DNA from 4 places in the Nocardiopsis oceani genome. Region 1 is predicted to be linked to each of the others. Evidence: riboswitches for the same ligand, from Rfam matches in the RefSeq annotation. Region 1 holds a riboswitch; each other region holds the start of a gene.
The links. Region 1 has a riboswitch for cobalamin ahead of cobN (cobaltochelatase subunit CobN). Riboswitches for the same ligand answer to the same signal wherever they lie in the genome.

Region 1 (5,604 bases):
GTGCGCATCGCCGAGGTGCCCCACACCGACAGGCCCACGGACCCGGGGTAGGTGCCGGTCTCCTCCATGTGGCGGCGCAACAGGGAGTCGGCCATCGCCTGGCCGGTCTCCCAGGCCAGGCGGGAGGGCACGGCGCGCGGGTCGACCGTGTAGAAGTTCCGGCCGGTCGGGAGCACGTTGACCAGCCCGCGCAGGGGGGAGCCCGAGGGGCCGGCCGGCACGAACCCGCCGGTGAGGGCGTGCGTGAGGTGGTCGAGTTCGTCTGTGGTGCGGGCGAGGCGCGGCACGACCTGGTCGGCGGCGAACTCCAGGACCCGGCGCACGTCGGGGTCCTCGTGCAGGTCGGCCACGGCGGAGCGGTCCCAGCCGGCGGCCTCCATCCCTTCGACCAGTGCGCGGGCCTGGGCCTCGACCTCGTCGACCTCGTTGGTGGGGGCCTCTCCCTTCAGGCCCAGGGCCGAGCGCAGGCCGGGCACGGCGGCGCCGACCCCGCCCCAGACCTGCGCAGCGCGCAGGACGGCCATGGTGAGGTTGACGCGGGGTTCGCCCTCCGGAGGCTCGCCGAGCACGTGCAGGCCGTCGCGGATCTGGGTGTCCTTGATCTCGCACAGCCAGCCGTCGACGTGGAGCAGGAAGTCGTCGAACTCCTCGTCGTCGGGGCGCTCCTCGAGCCCGAGGTCGCGGTGCATCTCCGCGGCGCGCATGAGCGACCAGATCTCAGCCCGGATGGCGGGGAGCTTGGCCGGGTCCATGGCGGCGATGTTGGCGTGCTCGTCGAGGAGCTGCTCCAGGCGGGCGATGTCGCCGTAGCTCTCGGCGCGGGCCATGGGCGGGACGAGGTGGTCCACGACGGTGGCGTGCGCGCGACGCTTGGCCTGGGCACCCTCGCCCGGGTCGTTGACCAGGAACGGGTAGATGAGCGGCAGGTTCCCGAGCACCGCGTCGGGGCCGCAGGCGGCGGACAGAGCGGCATCCTTGCCGGGCAGCCACTCCAGCGACCCGTGTTTGCCGAGGTGGACGACGGCGTCGGCGCCGAACCCGTGCTCCAGCCACCGGTACGCGGCCATGTAGTGGTGGCTCGGCGCGAGTTCGGGATCGTGGTAGATCGCGATGGGGTTCTCGCCGAAGCCGCGCGGGGGCTGGACCAGGACCACGACGTTGCCCGCCCGGAGCGCGGCCAAGACGAGTTCGCCCTCGTCGTTGACGTAGAGCTTGCCGGGGGCCGGACCCCAGGTCTCGGCCATGGCGTCCTTGAGGGAGGCCGGGAGGCCCTCGGTCCAGGCGGCGTACTGCTCGGGGGCGATGCGTACCTGGGCCTCGGTCATCTGTGCCGTGGTCAACCAGTCCTCGTCCTGGCCGCCGGCCTCGATGAGGCTGTGGATGAGGGCGTCGCCTGCCTCGGTCTCGTCCGGCAGGTCCAGGCCGGGCAGGGCGTCGGGCTCGCCCAGGTCGTAGCCGTCCTCGCGGAGCCGCCGCAACAGGCGCACCAGGGAGCGGGGGGTGTCGAGACCGACCGCGTTGCCGATGCGGGAGTGCTTGGTGGGGTAGGCCGAGAGCACGACGGCAAGGCGCTTCTCGGAGGCCGGGACCTGGTGCAGGCGGGCGTGGGAGGCGGCGATCCCGGCCAGGCGGGCGCAGCGCTCCAGGTCGGCGGTGTAGCGGGGCAGGCCGTCCTCGTCGATCTCCTTGAAGGAGAACGGCACGGTGATGATGCGCCCGTCGAACTCGGGGATCGCGATCTGGGTGGCGGAGTCGAGCGGGCTGACGCCCTCGGCGGCCTCTTCCCAGTCGGCGCGGGAGCTGGTCAGGCACAGGCCCTGCAGGACCGGGATGTCGAGGGCGGCGATACGTTCCACGTCCCAGGCCTCGTCGTCCTCACCCGCGCTCGCGGACGCGGGGACACTGCCGCCGGCGGCCAGGACGGTGACGATGAGGAGGTCGAAGTCGCGCAACGCCTCGAACAGGTCGTCGGGGGCCGAACGCAGCGACCCGGCGAAGACCGGCACACCGACGGCGCGGCCCGTGGCGTCGACGGCGTCGGCGAGGGCGTGGGCGAAGGCGGTGTTCCCGCCGGCCTCGTGGGCGCGGTAGTAGAGGATGCCGACCTTGGGAAGCGACGGGTCCTGTGGGACCTCGCGCTCGGCCAGGCCCCACAGGGGCACGTGCTGCGGCGGTTCGAACCCCTCGCCGGTCAGCAGCACGGTGTCGGACAGGAACGCGTGCAGGCGGTCGAGGTTGGTGGGTCCGCCCTCGGCCAGGTACCGGTGGGCGTCGGTAACCACACCCATGGGAACCGTGGAGCGCTCCATGAGTTCGGCGCTGGGCTGCTGTTCACCGCTGAGCACCACGAGCGGGGTGCCGCGCTCGCGGACCGCGGCCAGGCCCGACCACAGGTCGTGCGGGGATCCCAGCATCCGGACCACGACGAGGTCGGCGCCCTCGACGGCTTCGGTGAGTTCGGTGTCGGTGGCACGCGAGGGGTTGGCCCACACGTACGCGGAGCCACTGGCCCGCGCAGAGAGCAGATCGGTGTCGGACGTGGAAAGCAGCGCGATCCGTACCGTCATGGCCGGAATTCCTCCCCAGGGGTTCTCGCCCCGTCGATGGTCGGACCGCTCGTGGACAGTGTCTGACTTGCACCTGGTGGGAGGTGTCACAGTGGCGGAACCGTCCCGGACTCGCACCGGGTTCCTGTGCCACGAACGAGGAGCTCACACACTAACGGGCGCCGCGAGCCGACTCGCGACGGGCCTCCCCTTTCCAGGGCCGCCGACCGCAGGAACGTACGGCGAGCGGCACTCCGTTCGAGAGGCGCACAGCGCGGTCATGTAGTGGGCTCGTGCCCCGGGAGCGGTCGGGAGCCCGGTTGCTCCGGATCCCGGCGGCGCAGGAACCGGACGACGGGGCGCTCACCGTCGGTGGTGACCTCGGCCCGGACCCCGTAGACCTCTCCTATGAGCTCGGGTGTCAGCACCTGGCCCGGCGACCCCTCCGCCACCGCCCGACCGGCTCGGAGCACGACGAGCCGGTCGCAGTACATCGCGGCCAGGTTGAGGTCGTGCAGCGCGATCACCGTGGTCACGGGCAGGCTCACGGCCAGCTCCAACAGGTCGAGCTGGTACTGGATGTCGAGATGGTTGGTGGGTTCGTCGAGCAGGAGCTCACTGGGTTCCTGAGCCAGGGCCCGGGCGATCTGGACCCTTTGGCGCTCCCCACCGGAGAGGGTGTGCCAGGACTGCTCGGCACGGTCGGTGAGCCCGGTGCGTTCCAGGGCCGTGTCGACCGCGCGCAGGTCGTCGGTGGAGACCGGGGTCCAGGCGCGGCGGCGCGGGATACGCCCCAAGGCGACGACGTCGCGCACGGTCATCTCGGTCTGGGTGTGGGAGTTCTGCTGGACCACGGCCACACGCCGGGCCACCGCCCGGCGGCCGATGCGCGGCAACGGGTCCCCGTCGAGGGTGACCGTCCCGGCGGTGGGTCCGAGAACCCCCGCGAGGAGCCGGAGCAGGGTGGACTTGCCGGATCCGTTGGGGCCCAGCAGTCCGACCGTCTCACCGGGGCGCGGGGCGAGGGTGACCCCGTCGAGCACGATGCGGTCGGCGATCCGGTGCACCACACCGTCGGCGCGCAGGTGGCCGCCCCCGGAACCGGCCTCGGGAGGACCGTTGCCGGACCATCCGTGGCCGGGGGAACTGGATCCGGACGATCTCACGTCTGCCTCCTCGAGCGGTACAGAACGGCGATGAAGGCGGGCACGCCGACGAGCGAGGTGACCACACCCACAGGGATCTCCTGCGGGTCCAGGACGGTACGGGCCAGCGTGTCCACCCACACCAGGAACACGGCCCCGATCAGCGCGGTCACCGGAAGCAGCCGGGCATGCATCGACCCGGTCAGGATCCGGGTGGCGTGCGGCAGGATCAGCCCCACGAACCCGACCGCGCCCACGCTGCTCACGAGTGCGGCGGTGAGCAGGGCCGTCGCGGTCAGCAGCAGCACACGCGCCCGCGCCACACGCACGCCGAGCGAGGCCGCGGCCTCCTCCCCGAAAGCGAACGCGTCCAAGGTGGTGGTGTGGGCCAGGCACACGGCCAGCACGACCACCAGGACCCCCGCGCACAGAACCACATCGGCCCAGCCCACGTTGCTGAAGGAACCCAGCAGCCAGAAGAGCACGCCCTGCGTGGTCTCGGCGTCGGCCGACATGAGCACGATGAAGGAGGTCAGGGCCGAGAAGAGCTGCATGGCAGCGACCCCGGACAGCACGACCCGGTCCATGGTCCCGCCGAGGGTGTGGCTGAGCAGCATGACCATCCCGAAGGAGAGCAGCGCACCGAGGAACGCCCCGGCCGACAGGGACAGCACCCCGGCGCCCCAACCGAGCACGATCACCGCGACCGCACCGGTGGAGGCGCCGGACGAGACCCCGAGCACGAAGGGGTCGGCCAGCGGGTTTCGCAGCAGGGACTGCATGACCGCACCGCACAGGGCCAGTCCCGCCCCGCACACCGCGGCGATGAGGGTGCGCGGCATGCGCAGGTCCCACACGATGCCGTCCTGGATGGGGGTCAGAGGGCTCTCGCCGATCCCGAGGCGGGCACCGAGCGAGGACCACACCTCGCCGGGGGTGATGGCCGCGGGGCCGATGGTCACAGTCACCGAGACCGACACCGCCAGCGCGACCAGCCCGCCCACCAGGAGCAGGGTCAGACGGGCGCCTCTCACTGGGCGAGTCCGAGATCCCGAAGTCCGTCGGCCACCTGCTCGACGCCCTCGACGGTCCGGATCGAGGGGTTCATGGCCTGGCCGCTGAGCAGGACGTAGCGCTCCTCCTGCACGGCGGTCAGGTTGCTGGTGGCGGGGTGGTCCTCCAGGAAAGCGATCTTCTCCTCGGCCGACTCGGCGGTTTGGGAGTCGCGCGTGAGGTCGCCGAGCACGATGACGTCGGGGTCGCGGTCGGCGACGGTCTCCCAGTTGATCTGGGGCCACTCCTCATCGGTGTCGTCGAAGGCGTTCTCCGCGCCGATCTCCGCCGTGATGGCCCCGGGCGCACCGCAGCAGCCGGCGAGGAAGGGGGACTCGGAGTTGGCGAACCAGTACATGAGGGAGACGTCGGAGGCGTCGAGTCCCTCGGTCGCGGTGTCCACGCGGCTCTGGAGTTCGCCGACGAGTTCGTCACCGCGATCCTCGGCGTCGAAGAGGTGGGCGAGGTCTTCGATCTCCTCGTACACGGCGTCGAGGATGAGTTCCTCGGACCGGGAACCGTCGCCGCCGCTTTCGTTCTCCTTGCCCCAGGCGCAGTCGGACGGTGCGACGTAGGCGGGCACGCCGAGGTCCTCGAACTGGTCACGGGTGGCGACACCGCCCTGGCCGACCGTGGAGACGAACGAGGCGCTGACGAAGTCCGGTTCGGTGTCCAGGACCCGTTCGAAGGAGGGCTGGTCCTCGGCCAGGCGAGGGACCGCATCGGCCGCCTCTTCCAGGCCGTCCATGACCGGGTCGGTCCAGGTGGCGCTGCCGACGATGCGGTCCTCCAAGCCAAGGGAGAGGAGGATCTCGGTGCTGCCCTGGTTGAGGGAGACGGCCCGTTCCGGCGGCGCCTCG
Region 2 (5,604 bases), on a different contig from region 1:
GACCACCGACGACGAGGAAGAGAACGAGCCCGACGAGTCGGGCGACGAGGAAACCACGACCGAGCCCGACGGCGACGCCGGTCCCGCCGGTGAGCCGCCCTTCGAGGTGCCGACCGAGCCCTGCGACGCCGTGACCGACGAGATCTCGGCCAACTTCCTGATCGCCGATGGCGGCGACAAGTCGGTCTCCGACAACAGCGCCCGCTGCACCGGCCGCGGTGACGCCCCCGAAGGCAACGGCGACGACGCGACGGGCAGCCTCCGGATCATCTACGAGGTCCCCTACACCGCGAGCGACTCCACCGAGCGGGCCGGAGAGGACTTCCAGCGGTCGGTCGACGACTTCACCGGCGAGGGCAGCTACGCCATGTACGAGGCCGAGCACCTCGAGGAGAGCAACGAGATCGACGGGCTGGGCGACGAGGCCCACTACGTGCACACCAGGAACGACATCCTCGGGGACGCACTCCCCTTCGCCGCTGTGGTGGTGCGTACGGAGAACCTCAACATCCGGGTCGAGTACGAGCTGAACGACGTCCTCGGCGACGACGAAGCCAAGGCGGCTCTCGAAATGCCGAGCGACCTCGAGGACATCATGGTCGACGCGGCGGCTGACGCGCTGAACGTCGTCGGTACCTGATTCCGCTCCTCTCGCTGGAGAGGAACACCCGAAAACTGCAGAGAAAAGGGGGCCGCGGCACGTGCCGCGGCCCCCTTCGGCGTATCCGTCGAGTCTCGCGTTGTCGCCTTACCGACCGCGCCCGGCTCCGAGAGAGGGTGACCGGGCGCGGCTGAGCGCCGAAGGCGCTCTAAGGAGTCGGAGACTCCCTGGACGTCCTAGAGGTCAGCTCGCACGCGGCGGACCGCCTCGACCATGTTGCGCAGGGCCTGCTCGGTCTCGGCGTAACCGCGCGTCTTCAGACCGCAGTCCGGGTTGGCCCACAGGTTCCCGGCATCGACGTGCGCGGCCGCCAGGCGCAGTGAACCCTCGATCTCGTCCACCGAGGGCACCCGAGGCGAGTGGATGTCGTAGACGCCCGGGCCGATGCCGCGCTTGTAGCCGCGCCGCCCCAGCTCCTCGACCAGCTCCATCCGTGAACGGGCCGCTTCGACGCTGGTGACGTCGGCGTCGAGCGCCTCGATGCCGCCGACGATCTGGTTGAACTCCGAGTAGCACATGTGCGTGTGGATGGTCGTGCTTCCCGCGACCCCCGACGTGGCCAGTCGGAAGGAGTTGACCGCCCAGTCGAGGTACGCCTGCCGCTGCTCGTCGCGCAGCGGCAGGAGCTCGCGCAGGGCGGCCTCATCCACCTGGATGTGGCGGATACCCGCGCGCTCCAGGTCGGCGACCTCGTCTCGCAGGGCCAGACCGACCTGGCGGGCGGTCTCCCCGAGCGGCTGGTCGGTGCGGACGAACGACCAGGCGAGCATGGTGACCGGACCGGTCAGCATGCCCTTGACCGGCTTGTCGGTGCGCGACTGGGCGTAGGTGATCCACTCGACCGTCATCGGCTCAGGGCGCGAGACGTCACCGAACAGGATCGGCGGACGCACGCAGCGCGAACCGTAGGACTGCACCCAGCCGTTCAGCGTGGTGGCGTAGCCGTCCAGCTGCTCGGCGAAGTACTGGACCATGTCGTTGCGCTCGGGCTCACCGTGGACGAGGACGTCCAGGCCGATGTCCTCCTGGAGCGCGATGACGCGGTCGATCTCCGAACGGAGGACCTGGTGGTACTCCTCCGTGGGCAGCTCGCCGCGGCGGTGCGCGGCACGGGCCCGGCGCAGCTCCGGGACCTGCGGGAAGGAGCCGATGGTGGTCGTGGTGAGCGTGACCTCGCTGGGCGCCCCGCGGTCCTCGGGACGCTCGTAGGCGTCCTTGCCCAGGGCGTCCAGACGGGCGCGCACCCGGGCGTCGGTGAAGGCCGGGGTCCGGGGCTCGGACGCCCCGAGTTCGGCGTCGCCGCCCTCGGAGAGCACGCGGCCCAGGAGGGCCACCTCCTTGGCCTTCTGTTTGGCGAAGGCCAGGGCCTCGCGCAGCTCGGGCGCGAGTTCGGTCTCGGCGTCCAGGTCGATGGGGACGTGGAGCAGAGAGCAGGAGGTGCTCACCGTGAGCTCGTCGCTGAAGCCCAGCAGGGTGCCGAGTTCGGCGACGGTGGCGGGCAGGTCGGCGCGCCAGACGTTGCGGCCGTCCACGACACCCGCGACCAGGCGGGTGGCGCCCAGACCGGTGACCGCGGTGAGGTCGGCGACTCCTTCGTTGTCGGTGACCAGGTCCAGGCCGACCGCCTCCACCGGCGACTCCTTGAGCACGCGCAGGGCGGCGGAGCCGATGGAGCCGAAGTAGGCGGAGACCAGCAGCGAGGGGCGCTCGGTGAGGGCACCCAGGCGCTGGTAGACGCGCTCCAGGTGGCCGACGGCGGCACGGCCCTCGTCGGTCGCCAGGATCGGCTCGTCGAGCTGGACCTCGGTGGCGCCCGCCGCCTTCAGGTCGCCCAGGAGCTTGGTGTAGGCGTCCAGGAGCTGGTCGAGCAGCTCGATGGGCTCCCAGCCCTCGGGGGCGTCGTCGGCGGCCTTGGACAGCAGTAGGAAGGTCAGCGGACCGACCAGCACGGGGCGGGTCTGGAATCCGGCCTCGGAGGCTTCGCGGAATTCGGCGACGGGCTTGTCACCGACCAGGCGAGGCCTGGTGCTCGGGGAGAGTTCGGGGACGAGGTAGTGGTAGTTGGTGTCGAACCACTTGGTCATCTCCAGCGGAGGGGCCCCCTGCTCACCGCGGGCGAGGGCGAAGTAGCGGCGCAGTTGCTCGTCCCGGTCCTCGGCCTGGGCCGGGGAGGTGAAGCGGGACGGCACGAGGTCGAACAGGACCGCCGTGTCCAGCACGTGGTCGTAGTAGGAGAACGTGTTGGAGGGGATGTCGTCCACGCCCGCCTCGCGCAGCTGGGCGTAGACGCCCTTGCGGAGGCCGGCGGCGACAGCGTCGAGCTCCTGGGCGGTGGTGCCGCCCTTCCAGTAGGACTCGCTGGCGCGCTTGAGTTCGCGGTCGGGACCGATGCGCGGGTAACCGTGCACCGTCGAACGAACGGACGGCTGGGAGGCCGCCGAGTTCTTGGCCATGTAGCTTCTCTCCCTCGTCGAAAGCCAGATCCCGGCCGCGAGGTGAGCGAGGACGCGGACACACCGAAACGCGCGCGTCATGCGCGCACGGTCGTCTCCGTCCTCGGCCCTCCCTCGGGGCACGGGACCACCGGCGGCACGGGTGCGCCGCCGGGTGGAGGCAGGTCTTCGGACTCGTGGGCGTTTCCGGCTGCAGAGCCGGCTTTCCTAGCAGTCACCGCTTCCCGGTTTTCCGACTGTTCCGGTCGGTACACCAGTGCTTATGGCGACGGTCGTTCCCACTCACCGCTGCGGGGCAGTCCCGGATTCGCACCGGGTTCCCTCTCTCGACACGCACCACCCGCCCCGGATGGGGTCCGGGGCGAAAAGTATGGAGCGTGTACCTTCCACGACTGCAAGTATAGGGAGAGCCCCCTCCGCCCTTGAACCCGGCATGGCCGCCCCCGGCCACGAGCCGAACCCGGAGCCGCGACGCGAAACCCCCGCCGTGTGCCCGGCATCACACCCGACAACAGAGTTACGTGGGAGAGCGCGCCCCCGCCTCCCCGCGAATGTTCGTCTGACGATGAACGTGGAGAAACACAGGTGAATCAGCAGGTCCGCCCGACGATGGCCCCCGATCGCCCCCTTATGACGGTCGTGATCGCCATAGTCGTCCTACTGGGGCTGGTGTTGTTGGCGACCCGGTCCTCGGGTGCCCTCGGGGAACCGGCCGACGCCCAGAACGCGGCCAACCCACCCGAGGTTGAAGAGGAACGCCTCCCGGCCACCGGTGAACCGGACGAACTCACGACCGTGGACCCCGACGCGGTCTCCGGCATCGACGAGACCGAGATCGACTACGAGGGCGACAGCGACGTCAGCGTCGCCTACCCCGTCATCCCGAACGCCACGCCGCTGACCGACTTCCTGGACCGCACCCTGACCGCCCAGGTGCACGCCTTCGACGCCGCCAACCCCGGTGCGAGTTCGTTCACGGGCGAATGGGGCCTGACCGCGGCCGAAGAGGGGATCCTCGGGGTTCGGATCACCACCGAGGAGACCGACTCCGAGGAGACCCGCGAGGGCAACAGCACCTTCTGGTACGAGACCGAGACCGGCACCGTCCACGGTTCCACCCACCTGCTCGCCGGGCAGGAGGAACTGGACGAGCTCAACGACCAGGTGCGCGAGGCCGTGGCCGACGGCCCCGCCGAGTCCTCCGCCCTGCACCCGATCAGCGCCCTCTACGACTCGGTGGGCTTCAACCCCGACGGTGACCTGGTGGTGGAGTTCGACGCCGGACAGGTCGCCCCGGCCGACGAGGGCCGGATCCACGCCGTGATCGACCGCGACGAGGCCGACGCCCTCCTGTCCGACCTGGGGCTGCGCGTGCGCGAGGCAGCCACCACGGGCGTGCAGGAGTTCTCCGTGGACGAGGCCCCCGAGACGGACAGGGACGGTTCCGCGGAGGGTGCGCCCGGCGAGCTGGCCCCGTACGAGGAAGCTGTGGACTGTTCCGACCCCGACACCGACTGCGTGGCCCTGACCTACGACGACGGCCCCGGCGGCAGGACCCCCGAGCTGCTGGACGCCCTGGACGAGCACGACGCCCGCGCCACCTTCTTCGTGACCGGCCACCCGGTGATGGAGAACCCGTGGATCCTGCGCCGCACCTACGCGGAGGGCCACGAGCTGGCCAACCACACCCTGAGCCACCCGAACCTGACCGAGACCAGCGCGGGGTCGGCCCGCGACAACCTGGAGGCGACCCAGGCCCTGGTGTACCGGGAGACCGCCTACACGATGGACCTGATGCGCCCGCCCTACGGCGCCACCGACGACACCGTCGCCGAGGTCACCGAGGACCTCGGGCTGGCGCAGATCATGTGGAGCGTGGACACCAGCGACTGGAGGGACCGCGATGCCGACCTGGTGGCCGAGCGCGCCGTCGACGGCGCCGAGGACGGCGCGATCATACTCATGCACGACATCCACGACACCACCATCGACGCCTCCGTCGACATCATTCGTGAACTGGACGAACGCGGGTACACCATGGTCACGGTGACCCAGATGCTGGGCACCACCGAGCCCGGCCAGACCTACGACGACGGCCTCCCCGAACCCCCGGAGACGGACGACGAGGAGAACGAGGACGACGCTGAGGAGGATGCCGCCGGCGACGAAGAGTGACTCCCGGTGCGCGATCCCGGCCCGGGGCTGTGTCCACATGTGGTCACAGCCCCGGGGCCAGGGGTGTTGTCGCCTATGTTGCTCCCAGCAGCCGTGTGAGCACCCTGTAATGGGACGAGGGAGTCGGGTTTTGTCGTCGAGGAGAGTTGAACCGGACCGGACTGTTCCCCGGTCCCGGGCGGGCCGCCGCCATCCGCTCTGGCCCGGGGCGATACTGGTGGCGCTGGCCCTGCCCCTGGCCTCGTGTGAGACCGGGGCGGACGGGGGCGACCCGGACCGGCTGACGGTACTGGTGGACGGGGCGGCGGAGGACGC
Region 3 (5,604 bases), on a different contig from region 1:
GGCCCGTGGACCAGTACGACCCCAACCCGGGCGAGGGTTCGGGGATGATCCGGGCGGCCGCCGCCCTGGTGCTGTTCCTGGCGTTCCACGTGGCCCTGCGGGAACTCCCTGGTGCTCGGGGTGAGACCGGCGTCCCGGACGAGCCCGAAGATCGGGTGGCCGGGGAGGAAGCGGTCCTGCCCGACGTCCTGGTCGACTTCGCGTCGATCTCCGACCTCTGGTTCATGGGTGCGCTGGCACTGCTGGTGGGTGCCGGGGCGCTCGCCGTGGGCGGACGCCCCGAACCACTGCGGCCCGCAACGGGGTGGCCCCGCCGCCAGGCCGTTCTGGCCGGGCTGCTCCCGGTCGTGGTGCTGACGGCGTTCGCCACTCCCACCGTTCTCGAACGGGACCCGGCCGTGCACACGCTCGCCGGGCCGCGCACCGCTGCCGGAGCGAGTACCGCCGCCGAACCCTTCGGCCAGGCCGAGGCGGCAGCCCTGGAGGACGGGGACGACGCGGCCTGGGTGTGGGAGCACCCGGAAGAGGGTTCGGCGGGCGAGGCTGAGGTGGTCGCCACGGGCTACGGTGCGCTGGTCGTCGGCGGCCAGGGGGTGTGGGCCCTGGACAGCCGGGACGGCACTGAGCGCTGGCGGTTCCAGCCGGTCGGCGAGGTCCTGTGGGCCGACGCCAGCTTCGACGGCGAGCGGGTCGCGGTGCTGTACGAGGACGCCGAGCGGGAGGAACACCAGCAGAGGTCGCTGGCCGTTCTGGAGGCCGGTACGGGGAAGCTGGTCGGTGACCACCGGATCCACCGGAAGGTGGACGAGGTGCTCCTGACCACCACCACGTTCGTGCAGGTGGAGGAGGACGTCCTCTCGGTCCGGGCGCACGAGCAGGAGGGGACGGAGGACGAGGCCCGGTACGCACCTGAGGCGGGGTGCCGACAGGTCGGTGCCCCGGTCCTCGCGGGCCCCAGGATCCTGGTCCCCGAGGAGTGCACGCCGGACCCCGAGGACCGGGAGGGCGAAGACGACCGGGAGGGCGACGACGACCGGGAGCACGAAGTGCGGCTCCTGCACGAGGACGGCAGCCCGTACGGCGGCCACGACGTCCCCGGTCCGGTGGAGGAAGTGGATGCGGCCCCGGACGGCTGGGCCGCGGTGGTCCGCTACGGCGGCGACGATCCCGGCGTGCTGGCCTTCCAGAGCAGGGCCGGCGACGTGATCGCCGAGGACCTGCCCGCCAGTGCGGTCCCCCTTCGGGGAGAACGGTTGCTGTACACCGAGACCGAAGAGCCCGAAGGGACCGAAAAGCCCGAAGGGACCGAAGAGCCCGAAGGGACCGACGGCGCCGACCGGGTCGAGTACCGCATGGTGCAACCGCAGGTCGCTGTACCCCGGGGGGAGACCGCTGAGCCCGAGGCCCTGGAGAGCCTCGTGTTCACCGCCCAGCACCCCGACCCGGACAGCGTCATTGCGGATTCCGGAGTGTTCGCGGCGGTCCACGCGGGCGACGAGGAGCCGACCGCCCTGCTCGTTGCAGAGTGGGGATCCGACCCCGTCACGATCCCGCTCGACACGGCAGCCGAGGGCCTGTCCCCGGACGGTTCCCCCTTCGGTGTGGCACTTGCCCCGGAGACGGTTGTGGTCTCCGGCCTTTCCGCCGGGGACCGTGCCCACGTCGTCGGTGTGGGCCCCGGCCCCCGGGGCTGACCTGGTTCGAGCCACCCCCGGAATGCGGTAAGGTTTTACCTGTTGGCGGGGTCGGAAACGGCCGCCGCGCAGCGGACGGGACGTAGCGCAGTTTGGTAGCGCACTTGACTGGGGGTCAAGGGGTCGTGGGTTCAAATCCCGCCGTCCCGACAGAGAAATAGCAGGTCGTTGAGGGGCTCGTCGTCAGGCGGGCCCCTTTCTGCGCCCTGGGCGTGGTGGAAGAGGGGTTGAACCGGCGTCGGTGGGCGTTGAGCGCGGGTGCAGCAAGGGGGTGCCGCCGAAAATGTGTACCCATGCCTGGTGATAAAGTCCACGCCGTCGTGGTGTTCGGGAAGCCGGTGTAAGACCGGTGCGGCCCTCGCCACTGTGATCGGGAAGGTCATGCGCTCCCGCGAACGGGGTCACTGGACCACAGGGTGGTCTGGGAAGACGCTGCGTGACTGTTCGACCCGTCAGCCAGGAGACCGGCCACGGCGTGTCCGATCCATCCACGAGGTGTGGAAAGGCGGCCCTGGCCTTGTTTGCCGTGCCTTCTGTCCGTCCCCCTTCTGCCCGCCCCCCTACTGTGCGAGTCACCGGTCATCGGTTCCCCCGCCGTGCGCCCGCGGTACTGTCCGCCGCGGTATTTCTGTTGGCAGGCTGCACAAGCGCCGAATCCGACTCCTCGTCCGCGGCCTCCGACGGCCTCGGCGTCGAGAACTGCGGCATGGAAGTCGAGTTCGACGCCCCGCCGGAGCGCATCTTCGCCATGAACCTGACCACGATCGAGAACCTGATCGAGCTGGGCGTCGAGGACCGCATCGTCGGCGCCGTCGGCGACCTGGACCGCATGCGCGAGGACCTGAAGCCCAAGGCCGAGGACATCGACGTCCTCGATCCCGGCGGGGAGGACTACCCGAGCTCCGAAGCGATCCTGGAGACCGAACCGGACTTCATCTACTCGGTCTATCCGAGCGCGTTCCGGGAGGACGGAGGGGTCGCCAGTCGCGAGGAACTGCACGATCTCGGCGTCCAGAGTTACCTCTCACCCGGCCGCTGCCCCGACCGCGACGACGAGCAGCCGCTGGAGTTCGACGAGATCTGGACCGAACTGCGCGAGGTCGGCACGCTGCTCGGAGCCGAGGACCAGGCCGAAGAGATCGCGGCCGAACAGCAGGAGGCCCTCACCGCGGTCCGCGCCGACCTGCCGGACGATGTCGGGGACCTCGACGTCTTCTGGTGGGACATGGGTACCGGCGACGGTCCGACCGCCGGAGGCTGTTGCGGAGCCCCCGGCATGATCCTGCGCGAACTCGGCGTGAACAACGCCTTCGACGACCTTCCCGACCACTGGTCCAGTACCAGCTGGGAGCAGGTCGTCGAGCGGGACCCCGACCTCGTCGTCGTCGCCGACTTCGGCGGGGACGACGTCGACGACAAGCTCTCGTTCGTCGAGGACGACTCGACACTGCGTGAGCTGCGGACGTTCCGTGAGGACGCGGTCGTCGTGCTGCCGTTCGCGCAGACCACCCCGGGACTGCAGAACGTCACCGCCATCGAGGAGATCGGCGCGTACCTCGCCGACGGTACCGACCAATGAGACTCGCCCCCCGCCAAAAGGCCCAGCAGCCCACGGCCGCGCCGCCCGGTAGGGGCCGGTCGCTGGGCGTCATGTTCCCGGTCGCCTTCGTACTGCTGGCGGTGTCGATCGGCGTCTCGGCCACCATCGGACAGAGCGACCTGTCGGTCCGCGAGGTGTGGACCGTCGCGACCGACCGGCTCGGCCTGGCCTGGTTGCGTATCGACATGCTCGGGCTGTACGGCGTCGACGGCGTCACCGACCTCCGCGCGAACCTCGTGTGGGAGATGCGTCTGCCGCGCGTGCTCGCGGCGGCGCTGGTCGGCGGCGGCCTCGCGATCGTCGGTGCCGTGATGCAGACCCTGACGCGCAACCCGATGGCCGACCCCTATCTGCTCGGCATCTCCTCGGGCGCGTCACTCGGGGCGGTCGCGGTGATCGTCGCCGGCCTGAGCATCGGTAGCCTCGGCGTGGCCGGCGGCGCGTTCGTCGGCGCGCTGGGCGCGTTCATGCTCGTGCTGGCTCTCGGGCAACGGTCCGGCCGGCTCACGCCCACCCGCATGATCCTCGCCGGGGTCGCCGTGGGGGCCTTTGCCTCCGCCGTCACCTCCTTCCTGATCATCTGGGTCGCCGACCCGCACGCCACCCAGGAAGCGCAGTTCTGGCTGTCCGGGTCGTTGGCGGCGGCGCGGCTGCCGACCGTGTACACCATGGCGCTCGCCGTGCTGATCGGGCTGCTGGTCTTCGGTGTCGCTGCCCGGCAGCTGAACGCGTTCGCGTTCGGCGAGGACACTGCCACCAGCCTCGGCATCAACGTCCAGCGGACCCGGTGGGTGCTGTTGGTCGTATGCGCCCTTGTGACCGGCGTGCTGGTGGCCGGCTCCGGGACCATCGGGTTCGTGGGGCTGCTGATCCCGCACGCTGTGCGGGCGCTGGTCGGCCCGGACCACCGGCTGGTACTGCCGCTCTCGGCGCTCGTCGGCGCGACGTTCCTCATCTGGGTCGATGTTGTCGCCCGGGTCGCCTTCGATCCGCGGGAACTGCCTGTCGGCATCATGACCGCGATGCTGGGCGTGCCGGTGTTCCTGTGGATTCTGAGACGCAAGGTAGATCGCTGATGACCCACCTCGCTTACGGCGAATCGCTCACGGCCGCCGACGTTTCCTGGTCGGTCGACGGAAAGCACATTCTCGCGGATGTCGACGTGGAGGTCCCCACCGGGAGTTTCACCGGACTCCTCGGTCCGAACGGGTCGGGCAAGTCGACCCTGTTGCGCGGGCTCGCGCGGCTGGGGGAGCTCGACGAAGGTGTCATCCACATCGGCTCCGACAACGTGCACAGGCTGCCGCGCCGCGCCCTGGCCCGCCGCCTGGCGCTCGTGGAGCAGCGTTCCGGCACCGACATCGACCTCAGCGTGCTGGACGTGGTCCTCCTCGGCCGCACCCCCTACCGGTCTGCCCTGCAAGCGGACTCGGACACGGACGTGGCCATCGCGATGCACCAGCTCGAACGGGTCGACCTCGTTCCCCTCGCTCACCGCCGCTGGCACACGCTCTCCGGCGGCGAACAGCAGCGCGTCCATCTCGCGCGGGCCATGACGCAGGAACCGTCTCTGCTGGTACTCGACGAGCCGACGAACCACCTCGACGTCGGTCACGCCCTCCAGCTGTTGGCGATGGTGGAGCACTCCGGGCTGACGGTGCTGGCTGCGCTGCATGACCTGAACCTGGCCGCGGCGTTCTGCGACCGCCTCGTCGTGCTGCACCAGGGACGGGTCGCGGCCTCGGGGGTCCCCGAGGAGGTGCTCACCGCGGACTTGCTGGCCGAGGTCTACGGTGTCGAGGCGGACGTCGCCACGCACCCGAGGACCGGGCGTCCACACCTGTGGTTCCACCCGCCGACCATGCCGCACTGAGGCGCGCCGGGCCCACCAGCGGCAGTGGCTGGTGGACACTCACCGCACCCCTGACCACGGAGGCTGAGCACAACTACAACGAACCCTGCGCCAGGGAGGGGTGGCGACCGGAGGGCACCGCCTCCGAGCGGCTCGGAGGTACGGCCATGAGGGCTGACGGCGGTGCGGCACGGCTCCGCCACTCCGCTACGGCGTTGCCGCCGACGAGGGAGGCGGGGCCGTCGATGTCGACGCGCACGTGAGAGCCGGGGCGCAGCGGGGTCGCCCCGTGGGCCCGGGCCCGCAGGCGGCCGGCGTTGCTGAGGACGGCGCTTCCCGCCCGGTCGAGGGGTTCCAGCAGCAGGGCCGCGTCGTGGCCGTAGAAGTGGACGTCGGTGACGACCGCGTTGGCCCGTGCGCCCGCGTTCTCGGTTGCTGGCCGAACCCGCACCTGTTCC
Region 4 (5,604 bases), on a different contig from region 1:
TGCTTTGCGTATTCGGACCGTAACTAGGGGTATTTAACTGTCGCGCACAAAACGAGACAGACTTGGCTAGGCTGTGCCCCGGCCATGGAAATGGCCCCAGAGATCGAAGGGAAGGGGGCGGTGACACGTGGACCGCTGCGCGTTGTTCGTCGACGCGGGATACCTTCTCGCCGACGGCGCGATGGCCGTGCACGGAACCCGTAACCGGGACTCCGTCGCCTGGGATTACTCCGGTCTCGTCCAGTTCCTCAACGAGGTCGCGCGAGACCGGACGGGGCTGCCGCTCCTGCGCTGCTACTGGTACGAGGCGGTCGCCGACGACCGGCGGGCGCAGGAGCAGGACGGCATCGCGGACATCCCCGGGATCAAGTTCCGGGCCGCCCGCATACGGCCCGGCCGCAGGGAGGGAGTGGAGAGCTACGTCCAGCGCGACCTCGCCACCCTCGCCCGCACCGGTGTCCTGTGCGACGCGGTCCTGGTCAGCGGCGATGAGGACATGGCGTCCGTGGTCGCGGACGTCCAGGACATGGGTGTGCGCGTGACCGTCGTGCACATCTCCGTGGAAGGCAACTGGACCATCTCCCGCGCACTGCGCAGGGAGTGCGACGACCTCATCGAGATCGGCGCCGGGCACCTCCGCCCCCACGTCAACCTCCTCTCCAACGGTGGTTCCACCCAGGAGAACGCCGCCAAGACCACCACGCCCTTCGCGAACGGCCGCGCCCGGCCCGCGCAGGAGCCGCCGAGCCAGCCCGCAGCCGCGAACACCGGTCGCGTCGAGCCGGTCAACACCTCCACCGGCGGGCTCGAAGCGATGTTCACGGGCACCGGAGGCCAGTCGGTACCCCAGGGCAGTGCCATGGAGCAGCTGCGTGCGATGCGCCGCTCAATAGCGGAACAGCGGGGTGTCGACCACCTGGCCGGGCCGGGGGCGGAGAACACGCCGCCGGGCGCGATCGACGCCAACGGCTTCCCCTCGGGCGGACAGGTCCCGCCCGGGGTGAACGGTACCGGGGCCTATCCCGGTGCCACCGGAGGGCATCCGGCCCAGAACGGCCACCCCCCTCAAGGCGGTCCGCCGCCTCAGGGAAGCCATCCGCCCCAAGGCGGTCATCCGGGCCAGACCGGCCATCCGCCCCAGGCCGGGCACCCGGTCCAGGGCGGCCAAGGCGGTTACGGACCACCGGGTACCGGAGGGCACCAGCCCATGCGCGGCGCGGAGCCGGGGGTCTACGGACTCCCTGGCAGACCGGCGCCCGGCCAGGGGCCCCCGATGACCGGACCCCAGCAGTCCTTCAACGGAACCGGGCCCCAGCAGTCCTTCACTGGAACGGGGCCGCAGGCGGCGTTCGGCAGCGGGACCGGGCCGCAGAACTCCTTCGCCGACCACCAGCAGGTGCCGCCGAGGAGGGATGCTCCGCCTCCCCAGCAGGACCCGAGGTTCGGGCCCGGACCAGGCGAGGAACCCGGTTTCGGAGGTGGGGCAGACGCAAACCCTACCTATGGGACCAGTACGGAAACTGACACCGCGTACAGCGGTGCCGCCTCGCCCCCGCACGGGGGAGGGCGACCTACTGGTCCCGAGTACCACCGCCGGTTCGGTGCCGGTACCTACCAGGAATCCAGCCCTAGTCCTGGATATGCCCAGCAGACCGGCCCCGCCGCGCATACCGTTGATGATGCGGTGCACGTCGCGCGCAAGGAAGGGAACGACTTCGCGGAATCGATCGCACGTGAGGCGCCCGTCCTGTGGGTGGAGGCGGTCCTCGCCCGCAGGCCGCGGATGCCTTCGGATCTGGAGGCACGCCTGCTCCAGGGGTCCTCACTCCCGATCGACCACCTGTTGCGCGACGAGGTCCGTGACGGGTTGCGCCAGGGGTTCTGGCAGGCGTTGGAGCGTGCCAGGCCCTGATCGGTGCGTGGGATTGCGAATAGGGGATGGGGGCGATGCGGTTGACCCGCGTGACGACGGCGGAACTCGACCGACTGGAGTTCCACGCTGTCCGATCCGGTGAACACGGTCGGATCGCCGCCCAGCTACTGGATCTGGCGAACCGGGTGGACGCCGGCAGCGAGGTCACCCGTGCGGAGCTGTTCGTGCGTTCGGGCGAACAGTGGGAGATCGCACAGGAGTTCGAGCGAGCCTGTGCCGCCTACCAGCGGGCCATCGACGACGGCGGCCCCACAGTGGTCGACGCGCACGCCCTGAGCGCGGGAGCCCTGCTCCAGCTGGACGAGCGCGAACAGGCCCACGAGCACCTCAAGCGGTTGGAGGCCGGGGAGCACGTCGAGCTCCCCACCCACATCCACGTCGCGGAGGTGCTCTACGCACACGACGACCTCGAGGGTGCCGAACGCTGGGCGACCGCCGGTGCCCGCCGTTTCACGGGCGGGTCCCAGCCCGCCTACGCGCGCGATCTCTTCGTGGAGCTCCTGAGGATCCGGTTCCGGATCAGGACCGACATGGGACTGGTCGAGGACGACCTGGACCTCCTGCTCGACGAGGAGTGAGCTTTCCGACGCGTTCGCGGAGATTCGGATCCCGGGGGCGCGACGGAACCTTCCGCGCTCGGCCGCGTGGTGTGTGTCTCGGTCCCTCTCAGGCGGCCGCGTGCGCCGGGTCCCAGGCGTGCTGTGCCCGTCCCGCTCGGGCCCCCTCCGAACGGTTCCAGGCCTTCTTGTGGTGCCTCTCTCGGGTCACCACGGACGTGTCCGCCCCGCCGACGTTCTAGGCTGTGTCCGACCCCCTCCGGAAGCGTTTGAACGCGGCCCATCGTGCACCGGATTCGGGTGCCTGCGCGGTGCCCATACCACGCTCCGCGCGTATGTTCGGCACTCATCGAAGAATCCGAGAAATCTACGACACGCCATCATCTTGCGGTGTTCCAAGGTGACAGACCCTAGATGTAGTATCTGTCCCGCTGGTGGTTCACCGGGGTTCCTGACCCTGGTGAGGCAAGAGGGAACCCGGTGGGAATCCGGGGCTGCCCCGCAGCGGTAAGCGGGAACGAAGGCCGTCACACGCACTGGGAACCCCCTACGAGGTCCTGGGAAGCGACGGCGAGTAGGTCGCCCGCGAGTCCGAAGACCTGCCACCGGCGCGCACCCCCACGTGCGTGACGACGGAGCTTCGAGGGCGAGCTGCCGCGACCCGCCTGCGGACCGCGCGTATCCAGTACGCCGGTTCTCCGGTGAGCCCGCACGCTTGTCACTCGTGACCCCGTTCCCCGCCGGGACTCTTCTTTACTGAGGTTGGAGCCGCTGTATGACCCTTGACGTCGAGGCCGTGCCCGCATCCGATCGGCGCGAGCCGAACAACGGCGGTGGCGCCCGCGCCGCCATCGACCGGATCGAGCACGTCGTTACCGAGGCCTGTGCGCGGCTCACCGGTGTTTCGGCGAACAAGGTCCTCACCGAGGCGCGCCGCGGCTTCTACCCCGGGATCCCCGACCACGAGGTCGAGCTGGCCCTGGTCATGGCCGCCCGGAGCTTCGTGGAGGTCGACCCGAACTACTCCTACGTGGCCGCCCGCCTGCTGCTGGACAAGCTCCGCACCGAGGCCCTGACCTTCGTCAGCGGCGCCCCCGAGAACGCCGGCCAGACCGAGATGTCCGACCGCTACGCGACCTACCTGGCCGCCTACGTGGGCCGCGGTATCGACCTCGGGCAGCTGGACCCGGCGCTGGCCAAGTTCGACCTGGAGCGCCTGGGCAAGGCCCTGCACGCCGAGCGCGACGAGCAGTTCACCTTCCTCGGCATCCAGACCTTGTACGACCGCTACTTCCTGCACAGCGACGAGGTCCGCTACGAGCTGCCGCAGGCGTTCTTCATGCGCGTCGCGATGGGCCTGGCGCTCAACGAGGACGACCGCGAGGCCCGCGCGATCGAGTTCTACGAGCTGCTGAGCTCGTTCGACTTCATGGCCTCCACACCCACCCTGTTCAACTCGGGAACGGTGCGCGCGCAGCTGTCGTCCTGCTTCCTCACGACGGTCGGCGACGACCTCCAGGACATCTTCCACGGCATCAGCAACAACGCGATGCTCTCCAAGTACTCGGGCGGCCTCGGCAACGACTGGACCCCGGTCCGCGGCCTGGGCTCGCACATCAAGGGCACCAACGGCAAGAGCCAGGGGGTCGTCCCGTTCCTGAAGATCGCCAACGACACCGCCGTGGCGGTCAACCAGTGCTTCGCACCCGACACCCCCGTTTACACGGCTGACGGCTGCAAGTCCATCTCAGACATCCGAGTCGGCGACCTGGTCCTTGGACACAGCGGAAACTACCGCGAGGTCACCGACGTCATGATGTACGACCAGGTGGACCCGATGGTTCAACTGACCATCAAGCACTCGGTTGAGGACATCAAGGTCACTTCAGGCCACCCCTTCTACGCGATCCAGGGTGTGCCTCTGGGGCAGTCGAACAGCAGGACCCTGAAGTGGCTTGCCGACGACAAGGTGCGGGCCGAGTGGGTTGACGCGGGGCAGTTGTCCGCTGGCGACTACGTCGGTCAGGTCGTCCCCAAGGAAGTCGTTCCCGTAGAAGGCTTCGGTGAGGACGATGCCCGGCTCTACGGGATCCTGCTGGGTGATGGCCACCTGTCCAAGAACGGTTCGCAGTGGGGGGTCTCCGGCAACCCGGAGCTCGACAATCACCTCGACTTCGTGCGTTCCTATCTGGAAGAGCGGGGGATCCACTACTGGGAGAGCGGTCGGGACGAGACCTACCTCCAGATCCACTGGGCCTTCGGCAGGGGGGGCGTTCGCGATTCCGAGTCGGGGCGAATCACCGGTGCGGGAGAAGCGACCCTCCCCTTCACCGCGGAGGACATCTACGACGCAGACCACGCCAAGCGCATCTCCCGCAGGTTCAGCCATCTCCCGCACGCGCAGAGCCGCGCGTTGCTGCGGGGCCTGCTGGAGACTGACGGAGGCGTCTCCCGCGGAGTGGAGATCTACTTCACTTCCACGTCTCGCCCGCTGGCAATGGGTGTTCGCTACCAGTTGCTGCGCCTTGGAGTTCCGGCTGCCGGACAGTACCGGGAGCGCGAGCAGTCGCATACTGGTCGGCGTTCGGACGGCACGGAGATCGCCTTCTCCGGCGTGGTGAAGTCGTTCGACATCCGGGTCCCGGCGGTGGAGGGCATCGCGGAGCTCGTCGGCTGCCGCCCGCTGACCAAGCGCAACTGGATCGAACACCAGGGGATGCTCTTCACCCGGGTCCGGGACGTTGCCGAGATCGATGTCGAGCCCACGGTGTTCGACCTCAAGGTCGAGACCGACGAGACGTACATGACCGCCGCTGGTCTAGTGCACAACGGGGGCAAGCGCAAGGGCGCGGTCTGCGCCTACCTGGAGACCTGGCACATCGACATCGAGGAGTTCCTCGACCTCCGGAAGAACACGGGTGACGAGCGCCGCCGCACCCACGACATGAACACCGCGAACTGGGTTCCGGACCTGTTCATGAAGCGTGTGGAGGAGCAGGGCACCTGGACCCTGTTCTCGCCGGACGAGGTTCCCGACCTGCACGACAAGTACGGCAAGGACTTCGCCGAGGCCTACGAGAAGTACGAGGCCGAAGCCGAGGCCGGCCGGATCAA

Region 2: linked by a shared signal. The riboswitch ahead of metE (5-methyltetrahydropteroyltriglutamate--homocysteine S-methyltransferase) and the one ahead of cobN (cobaltochelatase subunit CobN) in region 1 are both predicted to bind cobalamin.
Region 3: linked by a shared signal. The riboswitch ahead of ACYVDG_RS30330 (ABC transporter substrate-binding protein) and the one ahead of cobN (cobaltochelatase subunit CobN) in region 1 are both predicted to bind cobalamin.
Region 4: linked by a shared signal. The riboswitch ahead of ACYVDG_RS16935 (ribonucleoside-diphosphate reductase subunit alpha) and the one ahead of cobN (cobaltochelatase subunit CobN) in region 1 are both predicted to bind cobalamin.

The regions. Positions count from the first base shown of each region.
Region 1 is NZ_BAAHAR010000052.1:2,798-8,401, reverse strand. It holds gene cobN (cobaltochelatase subunit CobN) at 1-2,567, opposite strand, end outside; cobalamin riboswitch at 2,604-2,748, opposite strand; gene ACYVDG_RS27095 (ABC transporter ATP-binding protein) at 2,825-3,631, opposite strand; gene ACYVDG_RS27090 (FecCD family ABC transporter permease) at 3,709-4,725, opposite strand; gene ACYVDG_RS27085 (ABC transporter substrate-binding protein) at 4,722-5,604, opposite strand, start outside.
Region 2 is NZ_BAAHAR010000012.1:16,392-21,995, reverse strand. It holds gene ACYVDG_RS08710 (DUF3558 domain-containing protein) at 1-640, shown strand, start outside; gene metE (5-methyltetrahydropteroyltriglutamate--homocysteine S-methyltransferase) at 838-3,114, opposite strand; cobalamin riboswitch at 3,271-3,455, opposite strand; gene ACYVDG_RS08700 (polysaccharide deacetylase family protein) at 3,724-5,289, shown strand; gene ACYVDG_RS08695 (polysaccharide deacetylase family protein) at 5,507-5,604, shown strand, end outside.
Region 3 is NZ_BAAHAR010000070.1:17,840-23,443, reverse strand. It holds gene ACYVDG_RS30340 (hypothetical protein) at 1-1,694, shown strand, start outside; tRNA gene ACYVDG_RS30335 (tRNA-Pro) at 1,771-1,844, shown strand; cobalamin riboswitch at 1,999-2,181, shown strand; gene ACYVDG_RS30330 (ABC transporter substrate-binding protein) at 2,326-3,273, shown strand; gene ACYVDG_RS30325 (FecCD family ABC transporter permease) at 3,345-4,370, shown strand; gene ACYVDG_RS30320 (ABC transporter ATP-binding protein) at 4,370-5,167, shown strand; gene ACYVDG_RS30315 (ABC transporter ATP-binding protein) at 5,241-5,604, opposite strand, start outside.
Region 4 is NZ_BAAHAR010000026.1:69,595-75,198, forward strand. It holds gene ACYVDG_RS16925 (NYN domain-containing protein) at 128-1,912, shown strand; gene ACYVDG_RS16930 (hypothetical protein) at 1,939-2,511, shown strand; cobalamin riboswitch at 2,909-3,111, shown strand; gene ACYVDG_RS16935 (ribonucleoside-diphosphate reductase subunit alpha) at 3,266-5,604, shown strand, end outside.